One region of the Mycoavidus sp. B2-EB genome, then DNA from elsewhere that is predicted to be linked to it. Evidence: predicted binding sites of a transcription regulator. Region 1 holds the regulator's gene; the other holds the start of a gene.
What was found. Region 1 encodes LexA, which represses DNA repair genes until DNA is damaged. Its sites were predicted from a motif close to ACTGTATNNNNATACAGT; they were not measured.
Positions count from the first base shown of each region.

Region 1 (7,539 bases):
GAGGATCTGCTGAGCGCCAAGCGTCTTCTGAGCAAAGAGAGTGCTCCAGACTGTGGCGGCAGTGATTTTTGGTTTGCATTATCTTGATTAAGAATGCATGAGGCGCCATGCCGGCGAGTGCCGCCCATTGTTTAATCGTGGCGCCGCCTTCACCCGTTAATACGTCTTGGAGTCGTTTACGCTCAGGGATTGAATAAGGTTGTTCTGGTACGTGTAGGTCGAGAATTTGGCCGGATTTTTCATCGCGCTGTATATGTAGTTCTAGCATCGTGTCTTCATAACAAAAATTGTAACGATGCCAATTATTATTCTCATTTGAGATTGAACTCCTCATGCCAGATTTACATGCGACACTAACCAAATTATAAATATCTTTGGTATTCTGGATTCCTATTTTAATAAATTCTTCGGATCGATTAAATTCAATAACACGAGCTTGATCTTTAGTTAACCATATGAAATTGTCATTTTGATCGTGCGCACACAACTGCATCTGCTGAGGTTTTAATATGATGCCGGTTTTATTAAAACAATCCTGTGCATATTTTATAAGAGCTGGGTTTGTGAGTGAGAAAGCTGTAGAAATTTCAAAAAAATCATAAGCTTGGCTATAGAGGTCGGCGTAAGTTGGAGAGTTAATCGACGCTTTTATCCGGCCCAATTTTTTTAAAAATTTATTCTCAGAAAATTTTGCATAGTTTATTTTTTCAAAATCGATAGGGGCGTGTTTATCTAATCTATTTTTCCAAATATCTTTACCATATAAATGCAAAATCTCATCACGTATTTTGAATGCATTTTTAATGCCGTGCATTTCTCGATTTAAATGGCTTTCTATAAATTCTTCTCGGCTTTCAATCGAGATAGGTTGAGTGTCACTGGCGTGGCCTACTTCATAAGCTAAGCTAAATAAATAAGAATATGGATCTTTGGTAAAGAGTGAAGTTGAAGTTTGGCCAAATGAGAATGAATTCATTGGCATAATGCTATTGGCCTGAACATAAGGATCAATTACGATTTCTTTATTCGGCCGATCCAAGTAGACATTTTTTGTGCTTAGTTTACCTACCTTGATTTGCCAGCCGTGGTTTTCCAAGCAGATTATTTGCTGATGTAAGGCAGGGCTCATATTCTTGATGGAATTTAGAACGTCTTGCTCCGGAATTTGAGTGGGAAATAAGGATAAAGAACCAGGGGAGTGAGCTGCATCAATTGGCTCAGCGTTATGGTGGATATTGGTGGAATATAAGTTAGCGCCAACTCTTCGTTTCTTATGATTTTCTAGCAGAGTTTCTGAGTGGAGGCCTAGTGCGGGCGATCTGCTGCGTCTGATTGCACTGTTTTGCTTTGATTCCTGGATAGGTAACTCTGCGGCCCGTGTCCGGTTTATAGGGTGCGTTGCGGCACTTTGAGTCAGCGTGTTGTGATTCATAGATGGATAAATAGAGAGAATAAGCAATCAAATTAAGCATCCACAGATCGGGTTGTGGGTGCTCTTCTTATTCACTATAAGTATTTATCCTCTGCTGCTTGGCTTATCTGGCGCAATGAATACTAATATGGCGAACATAGGCTTATGCGTTCATACATAACGAATGCGCAGGCCAAATAGTAATTGGGAGCCCTCCTTTTGCGGCTACTTATCTATTTATTTTTATATCGAGTTTTTACTCTTTGAACTTTCGCTGCCATTCAGTTTAACGTAGCGAAAAGCCTTTTATTCTCTACCTGCGCTCATAAAGAACAAACGCATAAGCAAAATCGTTCGGCGCTAAACTGCGGTGTTTACTTTGTGTGATTGGCTTCCAGAGCAGGGGGTCAGGTTTAGGAAAGAATGCATCTCCATCAAAATCTTTGTCGATTTCGGTAATGATGAGCTGATTGGCATAGTTGAGTCCTTCTGCATAAAGCTGCGCCCCCCCAATTAAAAATGCGCGCGGCACAGATGCGGTGGCGCAAAGCTCAAGGGCATGAGCTAAGTTGCTGACGGTTTCGCAGCCAGCGAAGACTCGCGTCGGGTCACGTGTAATCACAAGATTACGTCGCCCAGGTAGTGGTCGGCCAATCGATTCATGGGTTTTGCGGCCCATAATGACGGGTGCGCCTAAGGTTGTGCGTTTAAAAAAGGCTAGGTCCTCAGGTAGATGCCAGGGGAGTTGATTATCCCGACCAATCACGCCATTACGGGCGCGCGCGACAATGATTGAAAGCTCAGTCATATCTTAGACGGCGATCGGCGCTTTGATCGCGGGGTGAGATTGATAGTTGGTCAGCATAAAATCCTCAAAGCGGTAGCTAAACAGATCATTAGGTTTGCGGGCAAAGCTGAACTGCGGCAGTGGATAGGGCGAGCGGGTGAGCAGTTGTTTCACTTGTTCTAAATGGTTGAGATAGAGATGACAATCACCGCCGGTCCAAATGAGTTCACCCACCGTGAGCCCGCATTGCTGCGCCAACATATGTGTCAATAATGCGTAGCCGGCAAGGTTGAAAGGCGTGCCTAAAAAGACGTCTTGGCTGCGGCAATAAAGGAGACAGCTCAGTTTATTGCTGCTCACGTAAAACTGCGTTAAACAATGACAGGGCGCGAGCGCCATGCGGCCAGCATGAACATTTTCTACGGGAGTTTGCGCTTCGTCCGGAAAATCTGCGAGATTTAAAGCCGTGAGCAATAACCGGCGTGAATGAGGTCGTTCTTTGAGTTGCTTAACCAGCTCAGCAATTTGATCGATTTTGCCACCATCGGGCTTAGGCCAAAAGCGCCATTGATGGCCATAGACAGGACCTAAATCACCATTCTCATCTGCCCATTCATCCCAAATGGTGACGCCATGATCGTTTAAATATTGAATATTCGTATCGCCTTTTAAGAACCAAAGCAATTCGTAAATGACACTCTTAAGATGCGTTCTTTTCGTGGTGACAATAGGTAAGCCCGCCGCGAGGTCGAAGCGTAATTGACGGCCAAATACGCTCAGAGTGCCGGTACCGGTGCGGTCCGGCTTAAACGTGCCGTTGCTGAGAATATCTTGTAGGAGTTCGTGGTAGAGCTTCATGATGTGTCAAATTGCTGGAGAGAGTCCGTGCTGGTGGGCTTCATTAAAAATACGCAAATCGCCTAGGGCAAGTTTGTGATGATCTGAGAGGACGCGGCGCCAGCTGCGTGCGCCGGGCATCTCATGATACAGGCCAAGTATATGACGTGTCATGGCGCCTAAATAGGTGCCGTGCTTAAGTTCCTGCGCTGCATAAGCAATAAATTCGGCTTCAATTGCTGCCCGCTGCGGTATGGGGCTTGGGGCCTGGTAAAAAGCGCGGTCAACGCTCGCTAATAACCAAGGTTGATGGTAGGCTTGGCGGCCTATCATAACGCCATCTACTTGAGCCAGATGTTCTTCAATCTGTTCAAGGGTTTGAATGCCGCCATTTAAAATGATTTCGAGCTCGGGGAAGTCGCGCTTTAAGCGGTGCACGTAATCGTAGCGGAGCGGGGGAATACTGCGGTTTTCTTTGGGGCTGAGCCCACCCAGGATAGCATTGCGGGCATGCACAATAAAAGTACGGCAACCCGCATGCGCTACGGTCCCCACAAAATCGCGCACAAAAGCGTAATCTGTTCGGTCGTTAATGCCAATGCGGTGTTTGACTGTGACTGGAAGCGATACTGCATCGCACATCGCGCGCACGCAATCGGCAACCAGCGCGGGTTCCGCCATGAGGCAGGCACCAAATGCGCCGCGTTGTACGCGCTCAGATGGGCAACCGCAGTTCAGATTGACTTCATCATAATTCGCGCTGGCGGCCAGTTTGGCGCAGCGTGCTAGCTCATTGGGTTCGCTACCGCCAAGCTGTAATGCAAGCGGGTGCTCTTTTTCATTAAAGGCAAGGTGTTGTGCGGCATTGCCATGCAACAGAGCACCTGTGGTTACCATCTCCGTATAAAGCCATGTATGGCGCGTTAAGAGTCGATGGAAGTAGCGGCAGTGACGATCGGTCCAGTCCATCATCGGCGCGACGCAAACGCGGCGGCGACTTTTGATCTCAACCGAGGATGTTGCGTCAGGGAGCGCTTCATCCGCATTGACGCCATTGCGCAATATATTCTGAGTCATGAAAGAGTCATAAATTGAAGCTGCTTTTGTAGATCCATCAACCGTCCGCACTTCAGGGGAGAATGACTTAGCCACTTATAAAAGCTATAAAGGGGATCTATTTTAACTGATAGTCTGATGGCGCAGCTCAAAGGTCGAGCTTAGCTGAAAAAGTAAGAGGTTTGGGGAGGTGCCAGGAGAGGGATGATATAACTCAAAATCCGCTGGGTCGGATTAAGCCAACTACGATGCCTTCAAGAGCGAAGTCCACCTGCTCAGGTTCAATAAGTAAGTTAGGATAATCCGGGTTTTCCGCAATCAACTCTATTTTTTTGCCGCGTCGCTTGAAGCGTTTGACAGTGACTTCATGATCAAGCCGGGCGATGATAAGCTGGCCGTCTTGGGCGTCAGGCTGACGCCGTACCGCCAGTAAATCCCCGTCTAGAATGCCCGCATCGCGCATCGATAGGCCGCGTACATGCAATAAATAATCTGGTCGGCTAGCGAATAAGGAGGGGTCGCATTGATAGTGTTGAATAATATGCTCTGCCGCGAGAATCGGGCTGCCTGCTGCTACGCGGCCAATCAGGGGCAGCGATAATTGCATGAAGCTAGCGTCAGGTAGCGTAGGTTGGCGCGGCTTGGCTCGGGGCGCGATCGTTTTAAGTTTAATGCCGCGCGAAGCGCCTGCAGTGAGTTCAATCACGCCTTTGCGGGCCAATGCTCGGAGATGTTCTTCAGCCGCATTCGCGGAGCTAAAGCCAAGCTGAGCGGCAATTTCTGCACGGGTTGGGGGAAAGCCGCTTTGTTTAATAGCGTGGCGAATTAAATTGAAAACTTGCTGTTGCCGTACGGTGAGTTTGGGCATGATTGGATGGCGTATTTGAGCGAATTAGACTGTTTTTTTATACAGTATAAAGCGTTTTGTAAATGAATGAAAGCGGGCGTTTTTTTTCTGAGGCCAGCGGGCCGTAGTTTGCTTGGTGCATTTAGCTTGGGTGTCAAGCGTAACCGCTCGTGGGTTTGTCGTTCGTGTTTATGCAACAGTGTCGGCTAGCGTTTGCTTGAGATTCGGGGTATTGTTCGCCCGTTTTGAGATAAGTTCGCGTCATGGGTACTTGAGTGGTGCTAGGTTCGCCATGATATTTATAACCGGCTTATTGTATTCCCCTTACAGCCATTTAATATAATGCTTGCGGATTTTCTTCCTATCTCGGCTTTTTCTGCATCTCCTGCGCGTTTACCGCGGATTGTTGTGGTTGCCACAGGCGGCACGATTGCCGGTGCGTTGACGGAGACCACGGCAGCTGTTTCGCTAACGGCTCATTATCAAGCGGGCATATTGGATATTGCGAGCTTGCTCCAAGCGCTGCCAGCGTTAGATTCGATCGCCCATATCGAGGCCGAGCAAAGCGCACAAATAGATAGCAAGGATGTGACGTTTGCGGATTGGTCGCAGCTGGTTTATCGAGTGAATGCATTACTGATGCACGCCGAAATTGATGGGGTGGTCATTACGCATGGCACAGATACGCTTGAAGAAACGGCTTTTTTGCTCCATTTAGGGGTTAAAAGCTCTAAACCCGTGGTGCTTACCGCCGCTATGCGGCCTGCTACTGCGCTATCGGCGGATGGGCCGCTCAATCTTTTTAATGCCGTGACGGTAGCCGCTCATCAAGCAGCAATCGGCCAAGGCGTGCTAGTGGTCTTGAATAACCAAATTCATTGTGCGCGTGATGTAACTAAGACGAGTACGTATGCGGTAGACGCATTTCGCTCACCAGAGGTCGGTGCGCTGGGTTGGGTGCAAGATGGGCGGGTTGAATTTCAGCGCGCGCCGCAACGGCGACATACTTGCGCGAGCGAGTTTGAGACACCGCTTGAGGCTTGGCCTATGGTTGAAATTGTGACGAATTATGCTGGCGCATCCAGTGTGTTAGTCGACGCACTCATGGCGACGGGCGTGCGCGGTATTGTTGCGGCGGGGACCGGCAATGGTTCGTTGGGGGTGCCTTTACAGCAAGCGCTGGCCCAAGCCGTCAAGCGCGGGGTGGCAGTGGTGCGAGCCAGTCGGGTCGGAGCGGGGCATGTGATGCGTAATGGCGCTGCGCCCGATGATGAATTAGGCTTTGTGAGCGCAGGTACATTAAATCCATATAAAGCGCGCGTACTATTAATGTTGGCGCTCACCGGCGACCAGCCGGTGCCGACGAGTCGGCTGCAAAGTATCTTCGACACTTATTAAATCAGTGTTAAAATATCTGGTTGGTTCTGCTTGAGTCTTGGCATGTTGCTCAAAAATTGGGCGTCATGCATATGGGCTAGGGAGCAAACCAAATGAACGAACCAGCGCATCCGGGGTGCCTATAGCCTTATTCAATAAGCTGAAAATGGGTATCGCAGCTGGTTTTAGACCTAACCCTTATGGAGTATTTTTATGTCTATTACGATGCGGCAAATGTTAGAGGCGGGTGTTCACTTTGGACACCAAACGCGTTTTTGGCATCCAAAGATGGCGCCTTACGTTTTTGGCCAGCGTAACAAAATCCACATTATTAACCTCGAAAAAACTCTGCCAATGTTTCAAGATGCGCTGAAATATGTGCGTCAAGTGGCGGCCAAGCGGGGGACGATCTTATTTGTTGGGACCAAACGTCAGTCACGCGATATTCTTGCTGAAGAAGCTGCGCGCGCTGGAATGCCTTATGTGAATAGCCGCTGGTTGGGCGGTATGCTTACCAATTTCAAAACGCTGAAATCATCGATCAAAAAGCTGAAAGAAATGGAAGCGATGGTCGAGGCGGGCGAACTTGAGCGCATGAGCAAAAAAGAAGCATTGATGTTTGATCGGAGTTTGGAAAAGCTGGATAAATCGCTCGGTGGTGTGAAGGATATGGGCGGGATGCCAGATGCGATTTTTGTGGTCGATGTGGGGTATCACAAAATTGCCATTACTGAAGCGCAAAAACTGGGTGTGCCAGTGATTGCAGTGGTGGATACTAATCACTCGCCAGAAGGCATCGATTACGTCATTCCAGGCAATGACGATTCTAGCAAAGCGGTCGCGCTGTATGTCCGCGGTGTAGCTGACGCGATTCTCGAAGGCCGCGAAAATGCATTGCAGGGATTGGTTGAGGAAGTGCGCGGCGAGACGTCTGAAGATGAATTTGTTGAAGTGAATGAAGAAGCGTAAGCTGTTTTTTCTCAGATAAGAGAAGCGGCAGGGTGGGCCTAGATGAAATGAGCCCCCCTAGCCATTGCATAGTCTGCTTGATCAGATAAATGACCTACTGCTAGAACGGGCAGGCTAAGTAAACCGGATTGATAGGAGTGAAGAATGGCGGAAATCACCGCAAGCATGGTAGCGAAATTGCGCTCTAAGACAGATGCGCCGATGATGGAATGTAAAAAAGCCTTGGTCGAAGCAGGCGGAGACTTGACGCGTGCC
Region 1 covers NZ_AP021872.1:740,549-748,087, forward strand. Annotated here, with positions in the region: gene MPB2EB_RS03380 (hypothetical protein) at 1-1,432, opposite strand, end outside; gene MPB2EB_RS03385 (dihydrofolate reductase) at 1,725-2,219, opposite strand; gene MPB2EB_RS03390 (thymidylate synthase) at 2,223-3,056, opposite strand; gene dusA (tRNA dihydrouridine(20/20a) synthase DusA) at 3,063-4,112, opposite strand; gene lexA (transcriptional repressor LexA) at 4,306-4,959, opposite strand; gene MPB2EB_RS03405 (asparaginase) at 5,281-6,336, shown strand; gene rpsB (30S ribosomal protein S2) at 6,529-7,284, shown strand; gene tsf (translation elongation factor Ts) at 7,429-7,539, shown strand, end outside.

Region 2 (7,539 bases), 810 kb from region 1:
TCGATTAGCTTATAGTACTGATTTCAACAAGCGGCCCATTTCAGATGGGTTTCTTGTAACCTTAATGCCAGATGCCTGCATGACTTGCAGTTTTTCATCAGCAGTGCCTTTACCACCAGAGATAATTGCGCCGGCATGGCCCATCCGTTTGCCTGGCGGCGCTGTCACGCCCGCGATAAAACCAACCACAGGTTTTTTCATATTCGCTTTAACCCAGATAGCGGCCTCTTCTTCATCGGAACCGCCAATTTCACCAATCATCACAACTGCATCAGTCTCAGGGTCATCATTGAAAAGGCGCAATACATCGATATGCTTCAAACCATTCACAGGGTCGCCGCCGATGCCTACCGCCGAAGACTGCCCCAGACCTAGCGCCGTCAATTGCCCCACCGCCTCATAAGTCAGCGTGCCTGAACGCGAAATCACGCCGATGCGGCCTTTTTTGTGAATATGGCCTGGCATAATGCCGATTTTGAGTTCATCAGGGGTAATCACGCCTGGGCAATTGGGTCCCAACAATAGCGTTTTACGATTCTCACGACGCATGCGATCTTTGAGCTCGATCATATCGCGCACTGGAATCCCTTCGGTGATGCAAATCGCAAGGTCAAGCTCAGCTTCCACCGCTTCCCAAATAGCTGCCGCAGCGCCCGCTGGCGGCACGTAAATTACCGATACGGTAGCGCCGGTATTTGCTTTGGCTTCTTTTACACTGCCAAAAATAGGAATACCCTCAAAATCTTCGCCGGCTCTTTTGGGATTTACGCCCGCTACATAAGCAGCGCGGCCATTTGCATAATCACGGCAAGTACGGGTATGAAACTGCCCGGTTTTACCCGTGATCCCTTGTGTGATAACTTTTGTATCTTTGTTAATCAAAATCGACATATATCAGCCTCTTTTCAGCTTTTTCGTTTGAGCGGGCGCGTATTTAAAATACGCGCCCGCTCAATATGATGATCCGTATCCGGGGGAATTAAGTCAGAATTACGACCTAAGTTATTGAGCCGCCGCCACGACTTTCTGCGCAGCTTCTTCCATGCTGTCGGCCGAAATAATGGGTAAGCCAGACTCGGCCAACATTTTTTTGCCGAGATCTTCGTTGGTCCCTTTCATGCGTACGACTAACGGCACTTTTAATTGCACTGCCTTGGATGCGGCAATCACGCCTTCAGCAATCACATCGCAACGCATAATGCCGCCGAAGATATTCACTAAAATGGCTTTCAGCTCAGGGTTTTTAAGCATGATTTTAAAGGCTTCAGTTACCTTCTCAGTAGTGGCGCCGCCGCCTACATCAAGAAAGTTAGCTGGCTCGCCACCAAAGAGCTTAATTGAATCCATCGTCGCCATCGCCAGGCCCGCGCCATTCACTAAGCAACCAATATCGCCGTCCAACGAAATATACGCCAGATCAAATTTTGAGGCCTCTACTTCAGCCGGATCCTCTTCATCTAAATCGCGATATTCAACAAGTTCAGGATGGCGGAAAAGCGCATTTGAATCAAAATTGAATTTAGCATCAAGCGCCATGACTTGACCGTCGCCCGTTAAAATCAATGGATTAATTTCAGCCAGTGAGGCATCAGTCTCCCAAAATGCCCGATATAACCCTTGCAATATGGTACGCGCTTGCGCCAATGAAGTTGATGGGATACCAATACTTGTCGCCAATTGATCGGCTTGCGCATCGGTTAAACCCTGGGTTGGCTCAACCGTTACTTTATGAATCAACTCAGGCGTTTTTTCAGCGACTTCTTCAATTTCCATGCCGCCTTCGCTAGACGCCATAACTGTCACGCGCTGCGTCACCCGATCTACGACCAAGCCAAGGTAAAGCTCTTTTTTAATATCGGCGCCTTCTTCGACCAGCAGACGCCGCACTTTTTGCCCTTCTGGACCCGTTTGGTGCGTTTTTAATTGCATGCCCAGAATTTGGCCTGCATATTCGCGCACTTGATCAATCGACTTTGCTACTTTTACGCCGCCGCCTTTGCCACGGCCACCGGCGTGAATTTGTGCTTTCACAACCCATACCGGACCACCAAGCTCTTGCGCAACTTGCACCGCTTCATCAACTGTAAACACCGGTTTGCCGCGTGGTACAGCAACCCCAAATTTGCGCAGGATTTCTTTACCCTGGTGCTCGTGAATATTCATTCGCTGATTCCTTTAAACAGGCCTTTGAAACCCTTGATTTTAACATAACATAGCTCTCAATCTTCATCGCCGCCGCCGAGCAGTCTTGCAATGGTTGCGTGAGCAAACCCGCGCATCGCCAGAAAACGCGTTTGGCGCGCGCGCTCAATAGAGGTCGTGGGAAAGTTCCCGTATTTTTTGCGCCAAATAGCTTTAGCGCGGGTGAATTCAGATGCCTGTAAATCTGCACTAACCTGTTCGATTAACGTCGCGTCCAGCTCATGCTGCTTGAGTTCGTTAATAATCCGATGCACTCCGCAACGCGCCGCGCGACGATGCGCCACACTTTCAGCAAAGCGCGCATCGGATAAATAACCTTCATCTTGCAAAACATTCAGTAGAAGATTGAGATCTGTTTCAGGATCTGCATAAGAGATTAATTTGCGATGTAATTCGGCACGGCTATATTCTCGCCGCGACAGATAACCCAACGCGCGCGCCCTTAAACTAGGTTTAGCGTACATTGTTGCAATATATTAGGCTCTTGAGAGCGGGTAAAACCAACAGGTGAACGAGAAATCCTGCTGGTTTCCGCTGGGTGGCAGTTGTTTAAACTTTTTCTTGAATTTCATCAGCGCTGGTCACTGCATTCACACCAAATGAAGCACGTACTTTGTTTTCAATCTCACGCGCAATGTCCGGGTTTTCGCGCAGATACTCCCGCGCATTATCTTTTCCTTGCCCGGCCCGCTCACCGTTGTAGCTATACCAAGCACCCGCCTTTTCGACAATTTTAGCTTGTACGCCAAGGTCAATGATTTCACCCTCACGAGAAATGCCTTCGCCATACAAAATATCAAAAATGGCCTCACGAAATGGCGGAGCAACTTTATTTTTGACCACTTTCACACGGGTTTCAGACCCAATCACCTCATCCGCTTTTTTGATTGAGCCAATGCGCCGAATATCGAGCCGTACCGATGCATAGAACTTCAGCGCATTGCCACCTGTTGTGGTTTCCGGGTTACCGAACATCACGCCGATTTTCATCCGGATTTGATTGATAAAAATAACTAGGCAATTTGTCCGCTTGATGGTTCCTGTAAGCTTACGCAATGCCTGTGACATTAAGCGTGCTTGCAGCCCAGGCAAAGAATCACCCATTTCGCCTTCAATTTCCGCTTTAGGCACAAGCGCGGCAACCGAGTCAATCACAATTAAATCAACCGAACTCGAACGCACCAACGCATCTGCAATTTCAAGCGCCTGCTCGCCTGTATCCGGCTGTGCAATCAGAAGGTCAGACGCTTTAACACCCAGCTTTGCTGCATATTGAACATCAAGAGCATGCTCCGCATCAATAAAAGCACACGTGCCGCCAAGTTTTTGCATCTCAGCAATCACCTGTAAAGTCAACGTGGTTTTCCCTGAAGATTCTGGCCCATAAATTTCAACCACGCGGCCGCGCGGCAAGCCGCCTACCCCAAGTGCAATATCCAGCCCTAATGAGCCCGTAGAAACGACCTGAATATCTTCAACCACTTCACCGTCGCCCAAACGCATAATTGAGCCTTTGCCAAATTGCTTTTCAATTTGTGCTAGCGCAGCAGTAAGCGCTTTGCCTTTTTCAGCGGTTAAATTCGCTTGACCTTTTTTACTTACTTCCATGAATCATCCTTTGTAGAGACAGGCGGCGCTTTGTCTAAATACCGCTTTGCAAATTAGCATACCATATACTGTATAAAAAAACAGGTTTCTTAGCAAGCCCGAACGGCCAAAAAGCAAGTCTTATTTCTTACACTTACAGCATGGCAACATACGCGCAAGCACGCCGTTGCGGTCAATGAACCGATGTTTAAGCGCGGCTAACAAATGCAGGAGCACCAAGGTTGCAAGCGCATAATTTAAATAAATATGCGCCGCTCTAAAAATAGGTTTCAGCGCGGGGGCAGGCTCAATCAGTGCAGGCAGCGGCACCAGGCCCAAATAAACCACCGGCGCACCTGCTGATGAACTCAACAAATAGCCAAACAAAGGCACGGCAAACATCACCAGATAAAGTAGAAAATGCACTAAATGCGCGGCCCAACGCTGCCAAACGGGTAACTGAGAAGGTAACGCCGGCGGCCGATGCGTAGCCCGCCATAACACACGCAAAACCGCAAACATAAAGACCGTGACACCCAGCCATTTATGCCACGCATAATATTGCATTTTAGTTGGCGTACCCGCCGGAATATCCGTCATCACCCATCCTAAGCCAAAGGTACAGACTATCAAAAGCGCAATCAACCAGTGCAACGCGATGGCAGGTGAGGTATATTGACCTGAAGTGGTAAGAGCTGGTGTCTGAGTCATGAAAAAATCTCCTTTTTATATTCCGTCTTAGCGTTCTATATCATTAAGCGATTATGGTATTACAACAAAATACACAAACTGATGAACTACTTGCTTGCAGCAAGTGCGACACCCTCCATCGCAAAATCCTACTGAGCAAGCGATCGGTTGCGTGCTGCGTACAATGCGGGGCCCTACTTGATCGGCCTATTGCACATCATACCCGCACCCTACTCGCTCTAGCACTTGCGAGCACGATTATGTTCGTCATTGCTAACAGCTTTCCGATTGCTACACTCGAAATCAGAGGCCTCTCCAGTCAAACCACTCTGCTTGGCGGCATTGAACAACTCTGGCGCGAAAGAGCGCCGATTGTGGCCGCGCTTATTTTTAGCGCAACCCTCTTGTGCCCCTTAGCTGAGCTTGCTGCGTTGATCTATTTGCTCACTTCATTGCAAGCGGGCCGCATAGCCCCTGGCTTTAATACAGTAGTCCGCATGATTCAATGCGTGCGGCCCTGGGCTATGCTTGAAGTATTTATGCTTGGCATGCTTATTACTTTAGTTAAATTATCGAGTCTAGCGCACGTAACTCCTGGTCCGGCTCTGTTCGCTTTCGGCGCGCTGACGTTACTGCTTACCCCACTGAGTGCATTTAATCCGCAGCATTTCTGGCAACTTGCTCATGCTGCAACAGCAGCAACCGCTAGCCAAGCGGAAAGTCAACCCGCGCTGACCGACACATCCGCCAAGACTGTTGCAAGATGAAACATCTCAGCGCCAAACAAGCTGGCTTAGTGGCTTGCCCAATCTGCCAACAAGTCCAGCGTTATGAGCATGCACTTGTCTGCATGCGCTGCGGTCACCGGCTTTATCTGCGCAAACCGAATAGCCTAGCGCGCACCTGGGCCTTCTTAAGCGCCGCTGCGATGCTCTATCTACCGGCTAATTTATTACCCGTAATGCGTACCCAATCCCCTTTTGGCATCCGAGATGACACGATTATGAGCGGGATCGCCCTTTTCTGGACAAGCGGCTCTTGGGCGCTAGCGACACTTGTGTTTATCGCAAGCATCTTGGTCCCATTACTCAAATTGGCAGTCTTAAGCTTACTTGTCTTAAGCGCTCAATGCAACGCAACTTGGCAACGCCGACAACGCACAGCGCTATATCGACTGATTGAACGCGTTGGTCGCTGGTCAATGTTGGATATTTTTGTCATCATGCTAACCGTAGGCTTGGTCAAATTTAGTTCATTCATGGTTATTACCGTAGGTCCCGGCGCGCTTGCGTTTGGCGCAGTGGTGATACTTTCGTTACTTGCGGCGCGGCAATTCGATCCGCGCTTGATGTGGGACAACCTCGATTCTATCGATTAACAACCATGACCAAACCCAAAACACGTAATTCAAATTCAGCCCAGCAACCGTTGGCGGCGCGGCTCCCCACCCCGGTTGTCGAGCCGCGCGGACGCTGGGTCCCTTCGTTGGTTTGGTTAATTCCACTGCTCGCTGCGCTGATTGGCATTGGGCTTGCCGGGCAGGCCATTTTAGCTTCCGGCCCAACCATCGTCATTAGCTTTAAAACCGCTGAGGGGCTTGAGCCAGGCATTACCAAAGTCAAATATAAAGATGTCGAGATTGGCGAGGTGAAAGAGATCAAATTAAGCAAAGATTTATCGCAAGTGCTGGTTGAGGTTGAGTTAACTCGGAATGCCACTAGCTTTGCCGTTACCGATACGCGTTTTTGGGTGGTGCGGCCCCGCATTGCAGCAAATGGCGTATCGGGACTGAATACCTTGTTATCCGGTTCTTATATTGGCGTTGATGCAGGTCAAGCAAATCAAGTATGCAAAGACTTCATCGGCCTTGAAACACCCCCGGCGATTACCGGCGATCAAAAGGGACAGCCATTTACGCTACACAGCGACACTCTCGGCTCGCTCGATATTGGTTCCCCTGTTTATTACCGGCGCGTGCCAGTCGGACGCGTGGTGGCGTCTCAGCTCGATAAAGATGGCCGTGGCGTAACGCTCAGTATATTTATTCATGCGCCGTATGATCAGTATGTGCGCGCCAATACTCGTTTCTGGCATGCTAGCGGAATCAATTTAAACCTCAATGCGAATGGCTTTGATCTCAATACGCAATCGTTGGTCGCGATGTTCATCGGCGGCATCGCGTTCCAAACGCCGCCAGGCCAAACACTCAATCAAGCCGCCCCAAACAACAGCCACTTTCAGCTCGCTGCGGATGAAGCAGATGCAATGCAGGGGACGGGTGCACAGCCAATCCGGATTGTCTTCAATTTTGCACAATCCCTGCGCGGCCTTTCAGTTGGCGCTCCCGTCGATTTCCGCGGCATCACGCTTGGCCAGGTCGAATCGATTGGTGTGGATTACAACCCAAAAACTCACACTCTACGTATGCCTGTCACAGCGATCCTCTACCCCGACCGGCTGAGCCAAAGCTTTGCTCAGGCATTCAACCCCAAAGGTCAGGAACAAAAGGCACAATTATTAACAACTCTAAGCAAGCGGGGTTTACGCGCACAATTACGCACGGGCAATCTGCTAACCGGCCAGTTATACGTTGCGCTCGATATGTTCCCCAAAGCTGCGCCGGTCAAATTTGATCCGACGCGCCAACCTTTCGAACTGCCAACGCTACCGAATACGCTTGACCAATTACAGTTGCAAGTGACTGAATTAGTGCGCAAACTGGATAAAATACCCTTTGATGAAATTGGCTTGCATCTGAATAGCACCCTTAAACGCACCAACCATCTACTCCAGCAGCTTGAGACCCAACTTGCACCACAAGCCAGGGATATGCTACTGTCTGCGCAGAAAACCTTTGATGCCGCCAATGCGACCCTACAACAGGGTTCTCCATTACAGACCGATATTCATCAAGCGTTGACGGCTCTAACTCGCACCCTGCAATCGCTCAATGCACTGGCTGATTATATAGAGCGACATCCAGAAGCGTTGATTCACGGCAAATCGAGAGACAATTAATGACTTATTATCTGCGAGCCCGATGCAAAAGACGTTCAGCAG
Region 2 covers NZ_AP021872.1:1,555,374-1,562,912, forward strand. Annotated here, with positions in the region: gene sucD (succinate--CoA ligase subunit alpha) at 10-891, opposite strand; gene sucC (ADP-forming succinate--CoA ligase subunit beta) at 1,003-2,163, opposite strand; gene recX (recombination regulator RecX) at 2,220-2,666, opposite strand; gene recA (recombinase RecA) at 2,752-3,810, opposite strand; gene MPB2EB_RS06905 (cytochrome b) at 3,931-4,500, opposite strand; gene MPB2EB_RS06910 (paraquat-inducible protein A) at 4,740-5,246, shown strand; gene MPB2EB_RS06915 (paraquat-inducible protein A) at 5,243-5,857, shown strand; gene MPB2EB_RS06920 (intermembrane transport protein PqiB) at 5,863-7,497, shown strand.
Region 2: a site for LexA is predicted at 3,878-3,895, ahead of recA (recombinase RecA). Genes of this name have one in related genera too.